2 regions of the Sinomonas sp. G460-2 genome follow, and region 1 is predicted to be linked to the other one. Evidence: predicted binding sites of a transcription regulator. Region 1 holds the regulator's gene; the other holds the start of a gene.

Region 1 (8,520 bases):
TGGAAGGGGCTCATCAACGACCCGCACCTCGACGGCACGCATGACATCGCCGCGGGCCTGCGCGCTGCGCGCGAGGTGCTGCTCGGCGTCCTCGGCCTCGGGCTGCCCACGGCCACGGAGTTCCTCGAGCCGATCTCGCCGCAGTACACGGCGGATGCGATCGCGTGGGGAGCCATCGGGGCCCGCACCGCGGAGAGCCAGATCCACCGTCAGCTGGTTTCGGGCCTCTCCATGCCGGTCGGCTTCAAGAACGGGACCGACGGCGGGCTCCAGGTCGCGATCGACGCGTGCGGTGCCGCGGCCGCGGCGCAGGCCTTCCTCGGCATTGACGACGACGGCCGCGCGGCGCTCGTCTCAACCTCCGGCAACGCCGACACTCACCTCGTGCTGCGCGGCGGCGCGTCCGGCCCGAATTACGACGCCGCGTCCGTCACCTCGACTTCCGCGACGCTCGCGGCGAAGGGCCTCAATCCGCGCCTCGTGGTGGATGCGAGCCACGCCAACAGCGGCAAGAACCATCACCGCCAGGCGGAGGTCGCGCTCGAGATCGGAGCCCAGATTGCGGCGGGCGGTGTGGCGGGTTCGGCGATCGCCGGGGTCATGCTCGAGAGCTTCCTCGTGGGCGGTGCCCAGCCCCTCGACGTCGCCGCCCACGCCGCTGGCCGGGATCAGCTCGTCTACGGGCAGTCGGTCACGGACGCGTGCATGGAATGGGACGTCACGGTTCAGGTGCTCGAGCAGCTCGCGGAGGCGGCACGTCTCCGCCGGTCCGTGCGGGGAATTGCGTCATGACAAGGGCAAATACCACTTTCACAACAGTCCCTCCAGCATCTAGAGTAGCTAGCACATGCACAGTGAGGGCACGCAACAGTCACGCCGTCGAGCGGGCCTCATGGGGATTGCGTCGACGGCGAGCAAGGAACTGAAGATGGCTGGTTCGGGGGAGTTCGCGAACACACGCTTCCTCACGGTCGCCGAGGTCGCGGAGATGATGCGCGTCTCGAAAATGACGGTGTACCGACTCGTGCACTCGGGCGACATGCCCGCCGTGCGTTTCGGGCGTTCCTACCGCGTGCCCGAGGCTGCTGTCGACGAGTACGTGCGCCGCGCCGCCGTCGATGGTCACAGCGAGACCGCCTGAGTCTCGCGGGCCGTGCCGGGTCGGTTTGTAGGACTTTCGGCCGGTCGGGCGCTCGCGTTGAGTGCTGTATCCTGTTCAGGAACGTTTTACGTCACGTCACCAGCAGTTGGTTGCAAGCGGCCCCCGAGGGAGCCCGGCCAGCGGCCCGGGGGCACCACTTACTGTTAGGAACTTCTGTGGGTTCGGTTATCAAGAAGCGCCGCAAGCGTATGGCCAAGAAGAAGCACCGCAAGCTGCTTCGCAAGACTCGTCACCAGCGCCGCAACAAGAAGTAGTCGGCGCCGCCTCTCATCGAGGCCGGTACACCGAGGCCCGTTCCCTGCACAGGGGAGCGGGCCTCGAGTCGTTTCGGGTACGCCAACTCGGATCGGCACCTGACAGCTAGCGGCGGAACCGCGTGTAGCTCCTCCACAGGCCGTAGACGGCGCCGCCCACGGTCGCGAGCTTCAGACCGAGCGTCGCAGCCCGCCGGCCCGCACGGAAATCGTAGATGGGCCAGTTGTGCGCGTTCGCGTGATGCCGCAGCCTCGCGTCCGGGTTGATCGCGACGGGGTGCCCCACGAGGCTCAGCAGCGGGATGTCGTTGTGCGAGTCCGAGTACGCCCAGCAGCGCCCGAGGTCGAGGCCCTCGCGCTCTGCGAGCTCCGCGACGGCGTGCGCCTTGGCCTTGCCGTGCAGGATCTCGCCCACGAGCCGTCCCGTGTACGCGCCGTCCTCGATCTCGCCGACGGTGCCGAGCGCCCCCGTGAGCCCGAGCCGCTCGGCGATCACGGACGCGACCTCTATCGGCGTCGCCGTGACGAGCCACACGCGGCGCCCCACGCGCAGGTGCTGCTCGGCGAGCGCCTTGGCGCCGGGCCAAATGCGCGACTCGATCATCTCGTCGTACACCTCGTAGCCCACGGTCGCGATGTCCTCGACGCGAATCCCTGCCGCGAGCGAGAGCGCGGAGGTCTTGACGGATTCAACGTCGTCCAGGCTCTCGCCGCGGACCAGGAACGTGAACTGCTTCCACGCGAAGCCCGCGGCCTCGCGGAGTGTGAACGCGCCGCGTTCGTACATCTTGCGGCCCACGTGGAACAGGCTTGCGCCGCGCATGAGCGTGTTGTCGACGTCGAAGAACGCGGCCTCGGTGGGCCGTGCCTGCGGGAGTGGTCGCGCCGGCACAGGCACGGTCTTCTCGGCAGGCATGATCCGAGTCTAGTCAATCCCGCACCATGGGCCGCGCTACCGTTGTTGCATGCGCACTCCCGAGATCGTCCTGGTCGCCCGGCGCGAGTGCCACCTCTGCGAGGCGGCCCGCGAAGTCGTGGCGCGTGTCGCCGCGGATGCCGGGCTTGAGTGGACTGAGCGCCTGACGGACGACGACGCCGACCTCGCCGCGCGCTTCGCCGAGGAGGTCCCGGTGGTGCTCGTCGACGGCGTGCAGCGCGATTTCTGGCGGATCGATGAGGCGCGCCTGCGCCGGACGGTCGCGGCGGCGGCGCGGGGCTGAGCCGTTTGGCGGAGCAGCAGTTTTGGGCGGCGCGGTGCGGCGGTTCTAGAGTGAGTCGGGCCGGAATGAGCCAGCGGTGCGCCAAGCGGCTGCCGCCGACGGGGAAGAGTGGTGCGCCGTGACGTCTCAAGCGAAGTCAGCCGACGATACCCCCGCGGTGCCGCCGGCCAAGCGGCTGCCGAGCGCCGTCGTCGCCCGTCTGACCATCTATCTCCGCGCGCTCAACGGCTTCGTCGCCGAGGCGGTCGAGCGGGTCTCCTCCGAGGAGCTCGCCGAGGCCTCCGGCGTGAGCTCGGCGACGCTTCGGAAGGACCTGTCGCAGCTGGGCTCCTACGGGACCCGCGGCGTGGGGTACGAGGTCGAGAACCTCCTGCAGCATCTCTCCGCGGCGCTCGGGCTCACGCGCGACTGGCGCGTCGCGATCGTCGGAGCGGGCAACCTGGGCCGCGCGCTCGCCCGGTACGGCGGCTTCGAGACGCGCGGCTTCGAGGTCGTGGCACTCCTCGACACGGACCCGCAGCTCATCGGCAACGAGGTCGGGTGGCTGCGCGTGACGGACGCGGCGAATCTCGAGGCGATCTTCCGGCGCACGCGCGCCAACATGGCCGTCCTCGCGCTCCCGGGGTCCGCGGCGCAGGCCGCGTGCGATCGCGTGGTCGCGGCCGGCGTGCGCAGCATCCTGAGCTTCGCGCCGACGATCCTGCAGGTGCCTTCGGGGGTGACCCTGCGCAAGGTGGACATGGCCACCGAACTGCAGATCCTCGCGTATCACGCGCAGCGTGGAGAGGCTGGCGGCCAGACTGGGGAAAACGCGCTCGGCGAACCTGCCGAGGGCGTGTAGGCGCTACCGCCGGTAGCCGGAGCGGACGGCCTTCGACATCGCGAAGAAGAAGTTCGACGTCGGGAGCCACGCGAGGATGATCGCCACGGCCTGCACGGCGGAGATCGCGAGACCCACGCCGTAGAGCGGGGTCATCGTCGCGTACGGGGTCGTCGCGAGGTAGCCGGGAGCAGAGACGAAGCCACGCACCGCGAGTCCGAGCGCTAGCCCGGACAGCGAGCCAAGCACGTTGAGCCCCACCAGAACGGTCAGGAGGATCCGGACCCAGTTGCGCCCGGTCCAGATGCCGAGTGCCAGGAGCACCTGAACCGCGAGGCCGATGAACCCGCCGACCCACGCGAACGGGACAATCATCTGCGTGAACTGCTGGGCGAAGCCCGGAGGGAGGGCCCGGCGCGACTGGATCGCGGACTGCGCGAGGACCGTGTTGACGTAGTCGCTCACGACGTTGAGAGTGAACGGCAACAGGACCAGCGGGACGACCGCCGCGGCCACGATGAGCCAGAACGAGACCTTGACGGTCGCCGGCCGGCGGACCGTTGCGGGCGGCGGGGTCATGCCGGGGAACGAGCCGCTCGGAAGCTGGCTCGGCCAGGGGCCGGAATAGCCGTCAGTCATGGTGCGTCCCTCTCAAACGGACTCGTGCCTGTGGGTGCTATCGGTGGTGCTGCGGCGGGGATTACTGCCCGTACGGGTTGCCGAACGTCCGCGGCGGCTCGGTGTAGGGGTTCGCGAAGGCGTTGTGCGCTGCGATGTACGCGGACACCGTCGGGCGGAAGAGCATGATGATCGTCACGATCGCGAGGGCGATGGTGATGAGCGCGAACAATCCGGAGCTCAAGACGCTCAGCACCGAGAGGCACAGGAAGACCGTTCCCAGGATCCGGGCCCAGCGGCGGCCGCGGCGCAGGAACGCGGCGCACAGCCCGAGGACGGCGGCGTTGACGAGGGCGCCGACAAACACGATCCACAGGACGGTCAGGATGATCTGGTGGAACTGTTCGTACGTGATGGCCGTCGAGCGGCTGCTCGTCTGCTCGGTGAACATGGCCCGCAGGTCGACCGCGCTGTTGATCGCGAGGCCGAAGATCGCGAGCACCGCCTCGACGGCCGCCGTCGCGATGAGGAGCCAGAAGGCCACGTTGACGCCCGACTGCTGGGCCGCGGCGCTAGGCACCGGCGCGCCGTAGCCGGAGCCGTACTGGGCCGGCTGGTTGTACTGGGCTGCTTGGCCGTACTGCGGAGCGTGCCCGTACTGGGGAGCCTGACCGTACTGGGGCTGCTGAGGCTGCTGGCCGTACTGCGGAGCCCGTCCGTACTGAGGCGGCTGGCCGTACTGGGGCTGCTGAGGCTGCTGGCCGTACTGCGGAGCCTGTCCGTACTGAGGCGGCTGAGGCTGCTGGCCGTACTGCGGTGCCTGCCCGTACTGCGGCGACTGAGACTGCCCTGGCTGAGGCTGCCCTGGCTGAGGCTGCCCCGACTGCGGCTCGTGGCCGGGCGCGTACTGGCCGTACCGGGGCGCCGGGCGCGAACCTTCCGGCTCATGTGGCGCAGGCGTCTGCGGCTCGTCGGGCTGTTGGGGCGTGCTCATCTGGCTTCCTCCGGTCGGCTCCGCGGAGCGGACCTGGATGTCCCGTCCCCGCCATTCCTCACCCTACCGGCACAGACCTCGCAAACGCTGGGAACTTTCGTCCCCATTTCTCGATCCACAAAGCGCGTGTTTCGGCGCGACACGCCGTGCTCAGAGCGATGGGGAAAGAACAAGCGGACCGGAGCACGCAGCCCCGTCATAAACGTGCGGCGCCGGCCCGGGAATCCCGGACCGACGCCGCAGCGGGGCAGAGCAGGCTCAGGCCTGGGGAGCCGTGAACGCGAGGTCGAGCGTGATGACGACCTTGTCGCTCACCAGAACGCCGCCGGTCTCGAGCACGGCGTTCCACGTGAGGCCGAACTCCTTGCGGGAGATCGTCGTCTCGCCCGAGAGGCCGGCGCGGGTCGTGCCGAACGGGTCCACGGCCACGCCGCCGAACTCGGTCTCGATGGTCACCTGCTGGGTGACGCCCTTGATGGTGAGGTCGCCCGTGACGTCGTAGGACTCGCCGTTGTGCTCAATCGCGGTCGAGACGAACGTCATCTCCGGGAACTCCTCGACGTCGAAGAAGTCGGCGCCCTTGACGTGGCCGTCGCGGTTGACATCGCCCGAGTCGAACGAGGCAGTCTTGACGGACGCGTTGACCTTGGTCTCCGCGAGGCTGTGGCCCACGTTGACGCTGCCAGCCGCCTCGGTGAAGCGGCCGCGGACCTTGCTGATGCCCGCGTGGCGGACGGTGAACGCGATGTCGCTGTGGGCGATGTCGAGGGTCCAGAGGCCAGTGGTGATACCGGAAGGAACGGTCATGTCAATCTCCTTGAGGGTGGCGTGCTAGAGCTTTTGGGTTGGAGACTCAGATGATTGAAGTGTCAACCAACATGTCCATGCTATCCATGCAAATGCATCTTCCGCCACCCCCTGTGGTGGAATTCACAGGGAACTCTCGGGATCGGCCTGTAGTTCTACTGACCGTAGAATGATGAAGCGGAGGCCACGTTCCTTCCCGTCCGGACGATTTCGCCGCGGCCTCCCACATTTGAGAAACTGGATGCCATGCCTTCTTCCACCGTCCATCTGCTGCGTCACGGCGAGGTGCATAACCCGACCGGCGTGCTGTACGGCCGGCTCCCGGAGTTCCACCTCTCCGAGCGCGGCCGGCAGATGGCGGCGTGCGTCGCCGAGCACTTCGCGCAGCAGGCGCACGACGGCGGCCGGATCGTCCTGCTCGCGGCCTCGCCTCTCACGCGGGCCCAGGAGACCGCGGCCCCGACAGCCGCCGCCCTCGGGCTCGAGATCGCGACCGAGGCGCGCATCATCGAGGCGGAGAACCACTTCGAAGGCCTCCACGTGAGCCCGCGCGAACTCGCGAGGCCCCGCCACTGGCCCTACCTCGTCAACCCCTTCCGGCCGTCGTGGGGCGAGCCCTACGAGGCCCAGGCGGCCCGCGTCCTGGCCGCGGTCGCCGATGCGGCGCGCACCGCCGTCGAACGCGGGGGAGACGGTGCGGAGGCCATCCTCGTGGCGCACCAGCTGCCCATCTGGACGGCCCGCCTCAAGTCGGAGGGCCGCGCCCTGTGGCACGACCCGCGCAAGCGCGAGTGCACGCTCGCCTCGCTCACAAGCCTCACCGTCGATTCCGCGACCGGTGCCGTCATCTCCGTCCGTTACACCGAGCCCGCCGCCGCCCTGCTCCCGGGTGCCGCGACGACCCCGGGGGCCTGAATGGCGGACGCAGCACATCCCACGCGTCGCGGCGTCCTGGCCCTCGCCGCCCTCGCGCTTCCCGCGGCCGCACTCACCGCCGTGGGCCTCTCGGCGTGCGCGGCGAGCGATCCGCTCGCCTCCCAGGCCCGCGCCGGCGACAACAAGAACTACGTGGCCGGCGACGGCTCCGTGACCGAATACGCGAAGGATTCGCGCAAGCCGCCCGTCTCGTTCAAGGGCACGCTCTACGACGGCACGTCCGTGGACTCGGCGTCCTTCGCGGGCCACGTCACGGTGCTCAACTTCTGGTTCGCCGCGTGCGCACCGTGCCGCGTCGAGGCGCCGTCCCTCAAGCAGCTCCACGACGAATACTCGCCGAAGGGTGTGGTGTTCTACGGCGTGAACCTGCGCGACGAGAAGGGCACCGCGGACGCCTTCGAGCAGAACTTCGGCATCACGTACCCGAGCTTCAACGACCAGGACGGCCGCGTGCTCCTCGCGGTCTCCGGCATGGTCCCGCCGGGCGCCGTCCCCACGACCCTCGTGCTCGACAAGCAGGGCCGCGTCTCCGCACGGGTCCTCGGCGAGCTCGACAAGAGCACACTCAAGGCCCTCATCGACACGGCGGCGGCCGAGTAGCGTGGGCGCGAACACCTTCAGCGACGCCGTCCTCAACGGTTCCCTCCTGCTCGCGGTGCCCGTGTGCCTCCTGGCCGGGCTCGTCTCGTTCCTCTCGCCGTGCGTCCTTCCGCTCGTCCCGGGCTACCTCGGCTACGTCACGGGCCTCACGGGCGTGGACCTCGAGAAGCAGAAGCGCGGCCGCATGGTCGCCGGAATCGCGCTGTTCGTGCTCGGCTTCACGGTGGTTTTCGTCTCAACCGGCGCTGTGTTCGGCCAGCTCGGCTCGTGGCTCGCCACCTCCCAGGTGTGGCTCACGCGCGTGCTGGGCATCGTCGTCGTCCTCATGGGCATCGTGTTCATGGGCGGGCTTGGGATCTTCCAGCGCGAGGCGCGCGTCCACGCGAAGCCGCGCGCGGGCCTGTGGGGGGCGCCCGTCCTCGGGATCACGTTCGGACTCGGCTGGGTCCCGTGCATCGGCCCGACCCTCGCCTCGGTCCAGCTGCTCGCGTTCACGGACGGTCCGACCGCCTACAAGGGCGCCTTCTTGACGTTCGTGTACTGCGTCGGCCTGGGGGTGCCGTTCCTCCTCATCGCCCTCGCGTTCCGCCGCGGCATGGGCGCGCTGAAATTCTTCAAGAAGCACCGCAGGGCACTGCAGGTCTTCGGCGGCGGCATGCTGATCCTCATCGGCGTGCTGATCGTCTCGGGCGTGTGGAGCCATTGGATTTCGCAGCTGCAGCTGTGGATCGGAACCGTGAGGCCGCCCATCTGATGAGCCTGAAGACCCAGAACCCGAAGCCCAAGAAGCCGCGCAACGCCCAGCGCGACGATGTCGCATTGCCCGTCCTCGGGATCCTCGGCATGCTGCGCTGGGCATGGACCCAGCTCACGAGCATGCGCACGGCGCTCTTCCTGCTCCTGCTCCTCGCCGTGGCCGCCGTGCCGGGCTCGCTCTTCCCGCAGCGCCCGGTCAACCCCGCAATCGTCACGCAGTACCTCAAGGACCACGCGGACTACGGGCCGATCCTCGACAAGCTCCAGATGTTCGACGTGTATTCGTCCGTCTGGTTCTCCGCGGTCTATCTCCTGCTGTTCATCTCGCTCATCGGATGCGTGATTCCGCGCGC
Region 2 (4,089 bases), on a different contig from region 1:
GCGCGCCGATTGGGCCCGCGTCGAGGGCTTCGACGGAGACGGCTCCCGCATCGACTTCGTCGCGACCGGCTGGTTCGCGCGCGTCATGCAGCACGAGTACGACCACCTCGACGGCAAGCTCTACGTCGACAAGCTGCCCGAGCGCTACGCCCGCAAGGCGAAGAAGGCCGCCAAGCAGCACGGCTGGGGCGTCCCGGGCCTGACCTGGATGCCGGGAGTCGACCCCGACCCGTTCGGTCACTGACCAACCCCATCACCACGACGAAGGGCGCCGCACCCAGTGCGGCGCCCTTCGCTGTCGGTTGGGCTTGTTACTGTTCCTTGGTCACCCGGAGGAGATCCTCCTCGGCGATGCGCAGCAGGTCCTCGAGCTGCGAGACCCGCGAGGGGGTCACCTCGCCGGCCTCGAGCTTGGCCCTCGCATGGTCCAGGAGGAGCCGCGCCTGTTTGGCGTTCGCCTTGGCCACGTCGAGTGCGTGTTCGAGGGTGCTCTCGTGCTCAGTCGCTTCCATAGCTTGCATCTTGCTCCGCGAGTCTGGGGTTATCCAGTGACCTCACCGATTGTTGCCAAAAGGTCATCGGCCCCCACAAGAGCCTCGGACTGGGCCCGGGACGGCGCCTCCGACCGAGCCGGGAAGAACGGCGCGTTGACCCCCGCCATCTCCTCAAGCACGCGGACCACCTGGCAGCTGTAGCCGAACTCGTTGTCATACCAGACGTAGAGGACCAGGTTCCGGGCCGTGCTGATCGTGGCGAGACCGTCCACGATGCCTGCGCGGCGCGAGCCGACAAAGTCGGTCGAGACGACCTCCGGCGAGGCGATGTAGTCGATCTGCTTGCGCAGATCCGAGTGCAGCGACATGTCGCGCAGGTAGGCGTTGACCTCGTCCTTCGGGGCCTCGCGCTCGAGGTTCAGGTTGAGGATGGCCATCGAGACGTCCGGGGTGGGGACGCGGATCGCGTTGCCGGTGAGCTTGCCCGCCAACTCGGGAAGGGCCTTGGCGACGGCCTTCGCGGCGCCGGTCTCGGTCAGGACCATGTTGAGCGCGGCAGAGCGGCCGCGGCGATCGCCCTTGTGGAAGTTGTCGGTGAGGTTCTGGTCGTTCGTGAACGAGTGGACCGTCTCGACGTGCCCGTGGACCACGCCGTACTTGTCGTTGATCGCCTTGAGCACGGGCGTGATGGCGTTGGTCGTGCACGAGGCGGCGGTGACGATGCGGTCCTCGGCGGTGATGTCGCCGTGGTTGATGCCGTGGACGATGTTGGGCAGGCCCCCCTTGCCGGGCGCGGTGAGCAGGACGCGCGAGACCCCCCTGCTCTCGAGGTGCTGCGAGAGGCCCGCCTCGTCGCGCCACCGGCCGGTGTTGTCCACGACGATTGCGTCCCGGATCCCGTACTGGGTGTAGTCGACGGTCGCGGGGTTGTCCGAGTAGATGACCTGGATGAGCGTGCCGTTGGCGAGGATCGTGTTGTTGACCTCGTCCACCGTGATGGTCCCCTCGAACGGGCCGTGGACCGAGTCTCGGCGCAAGAGGCTCGCCCGCTTGACGAGGTCCCTGTCCGAGCCCTTGCGCACCACGATCGCGCGGAGGCGCAGGCCGTGGCCGCCGCCCGCGTGCTCGATGAGGATGCGGGCCACGAGACGGCCAATCCTGCCGAAGCCGTAGAGCACCACGTCCGTGCTGGGGCGCGGATCCGCCCCGCGCTGGCCCACGAGACCGGAGAGCTCGCCGCGCAGGAAATCCTCGAGCGTGCGGTCTGCCCCCTCCGCGCGGAACTTCTCGTTGAGGCGGGCGAGGTCGATCGACGCGGCACCGAGCTCGAGGGAGACGAGGGCCCGCAGGATGGGGAGGGTCTCCTCGAGGTCGAGCTCCTCGCTGTCGATCTGTCGGGCCCAGCGGTGGGCCTTGAGGAGGCCGACCACGGACTGGTTGATAAGGCTGCGGCCGTGGACCGAGGTCACGACGTTGTTCTCGCGGTAGAGGCGCCCAATCAGCGGAATCATCTCTTCCGCCGCGGCCTCCCGGCCGATCCACGTAGCGAGGGCGGTATCCGTCATGCTCACACAGGTGCCTTTCTCTGCAGTGTCGCGCACGCCGTCGTGCGCTGTCCGCGCGCCGGGTGCCAGCGCAGGGCGCGAAAAAAGCCGGTTCTGCGATCGCAGAGCCGGCTCCTGAACATCCACGTTCACCCCCAATTCTACGGGCGGGGGTGGGCCCGGCGGCGGGCGAGCGCTGTGAAGTCACTCACAGACTCTCGGTTCGCGGCCCGCTCTGAGAGGCCTCAGTGGGTCCCCGGAGGGGATGGGACAACCGATACGCCGGGTTCTGTTCTCCCCCGCTGTTGCCAGCGAGGAAGCGACGGCCATCCATCTCGGGGCGCCGTTGCCGGCACCCTCCAGCGGCCTACCCGGGCACTCGGGCGAGCAGCCCTCAATCGCGCCCTGTCTGGCCTTGCTCCGAGTGGGGTTTACCGAGCCTCCCCGGTCACCCGGGGAGCTGGTGGTCTCTTACACCACCGTTTCACCCTTACCGCCGCGCCGTGCCTCACGGCGCGATGCGCGGCGGCGGTCTGTTTTCTGTGGCACTGTCCTGCGGGTTGCCCCGAGTGGGCGTTACCCACCACCCTGCTCTGCGGAGCCCGGACGTTCCTCGAGCCACTTGCGTGGCGCGCGGCCGTCTGGCTGTCCCATCCGCCTCCCAGTGTACCGGGGCGGCGGGGCCTATCCGGGCGGATAGGATTCCGTGGTGCTCATCCTGCTCCCGCCCTCCGAGGGCAAGACTCCCGCCGGCCGCGGCGCCGCCGTCGACCTCGCCGCCTTGAGCTTCCCCGGCCTTGCGGGGGCGCGCCGCGAGGTCATGGAGCGCCTCGCAGAGGTGAGCGGGCGCCACGACGCGCTCGAAGCGCTTGGCGTGGGTGCCTCCCTCGCGGACGACGTCGACCGGAACCGGCGGCTCCACACCGAACCGGCGGCGCCCGCGCACCGCGTGTACTCGGGGGTCCTGTACGAGGCGCTCGGCTATGCATCGCTCACGCCGACGCAGCGACGGAAGGCGGACGAGTGGATCGTCGTCGTCTCGGCGCTGTGGGGCGCGGTCGGCTTCGCGGACACCGTGCCCGCCTACCGGCTCTCGATGTCGACGGCTCTGCCCGGGCTCGGGCGACTCGCCTCGTACTGGAAGCCCCTCCTTCGAGACGCCCTCGCCGAGCGCGCGTCCGAGGGTCTCGTGGTCGATTGCCGCTCGAGCACGTACGCCGCGGCCTACGCGCCGCCCGCCGAGCGCACCGTGACCGTCGAGGTCCTGACCGAGCGGAACGGCAAGCGGACGGTGGTGAGCCACTTCGCGAAGCACCATCGGGGCGAGTTTGTGCGGCACCTGCTCACCCGGAGGGGCAAGGCGCCGGCCACGCCCACGGCTCTGCTCGCCGCCGCGAGCGAGCACTGGAACGCCGAGCTGACCGGGGGCACGGCCCGCAGGCCGCACTCGCTCGCGCTCGTCCTCGAGGGCTGAGGGCCGCGGGGCGCCGTCAGTTCCACTCGGGCGAGCGAACCAGGATGCAGCCCGAATCGGGGCAGAACACGATCTCGTCCTCGGCGGCGGAACGGATCGTCGCAAGGTCGCCAGGGCTCAGCGTCATGCCCGAGCCCTCGGACACGCCGTGGAAGAGCCGCGCCGCTCCGACACCGCGCCGCGCGAGCGTCTTCTCGTAAACCTGAACGAGGCCGCCGTCGACGCCCGCCACGTAATCGGCGCGCTCGCGAGAGACTGCGGCGTGCTCCTCCGCGACGGAGCCGAGGCCTGCGTCGAGCTCCGACCGGAGCTCCGCATCCCGCGTGAGGGCCGCGGCCCTCGCCTCGGTCGCTGCCGACTGCTCAGAGCGGAGCGACTCAAGCCGCTCGAGGATCTCGAGCTCAGTGTCCTCGAGGTCCGACTTGCGGGCCGTGAGGCCCGCAATGTCCTGCTGGAGGGCCTGGAGATCCTTCGAGAGGCCGCCCGCGTAGAGGCGCGCCTCGTCCCGCTCGATCCGGGACGTGATCTGCTCGACGCTCTGCTCGACCTTCGTGAGTTCGGCTTCGGCGGCCTCGAC

The links. The regulator Rex, encoded in region 1, represses fermentation and respiration genes when NADH is low (regulators of the CRP and FNR family bind a similar motif). The targets are predictions, from matches to a motif close to CTTGTGAANNNNTTCACAAG.
Region 2: the regulator Rex is predicted to act here: its motif matches at 2,234-2,253, upstream of ACLN58_RS03770 (glyceraldehyde-3-phosphate dehydrogenase).

What each region holds. Positions count from the first base shown of each region.
Region 1 is NZ_JBKZWT010000126.1:158-8,677, reverse strand. It holds gene ACLN58_RS12665 (3-deoxy-7-phosphoheptulonate synthase) at 1-792, shown strand, start outside; gene ACLN58_RS12660 (helix-turn-helix domain-containing protein) at 929-1,141, shown strand; gene ACLN58_RS12655 (30S ribosomal protein bS22) at 1,318-1,416, shown strand; gene ACLN58_RS12650 (HAD family hydrolase) at 1,523-2,332, opposite strand; gene ACLN58_RS12645 (glutaredoxin family protein) at 2,382-2,636, shown strand; gene ACLN58_RS12640 (redox-sensing transcriptional repressor Rex) at 2,755-3,477, shown strand; gene ACLN58_RS12635 (hypothetical protein) at 3,481-4,095, opposite strand; gene ACLN58_RS12630 (hypothetical protein) at 4,157-5,068, opposite strand; gene ACLN58_RS12625 (YceI family protein) at 5,327-5,875, opposite strand; gene ACLN58_RS12620 (histidine phosphatase family protein) at 6,122-6,790, shown strand; gene ACLN58_RS12615 (TlpA family protein disulfide reductase) at 6,791-7,411, shown strand; gene ACLN58_RS12610 (cytochrome c biogenesis CcdA family protein) at 7,413-8,165, shown strand; partial or broken gene ACLN58_RS12605 (cytochrome c biogenesis protein ResB) at 8,165-8,520, shown strand, end outside.
Region 2 is NZ_JBKZWT010000017.1:17,729-21,817, forward strand. It holds gene def (peptide deformylase) at 1-244, shown strand, start outside; gene ACLN58_RS03765 (hypothetical protein) at 312-512, opposite strand; gene ACLN58_RS03770 (glyceraldehyde-3-phosphate dehydrogenase) at 542-2,059, opposite strand; RNA gene rnpB (RNase P RNA component class A) at 2,301-2,691, opposite strand; gene ACLN58_RS03780 (YaaA family protein) at 2,748-3,512, shown strand; gene ACLN58_RS03785 (zinc ribbon domain-containing protein) at 3,529-4,089, opposite strand, start outside.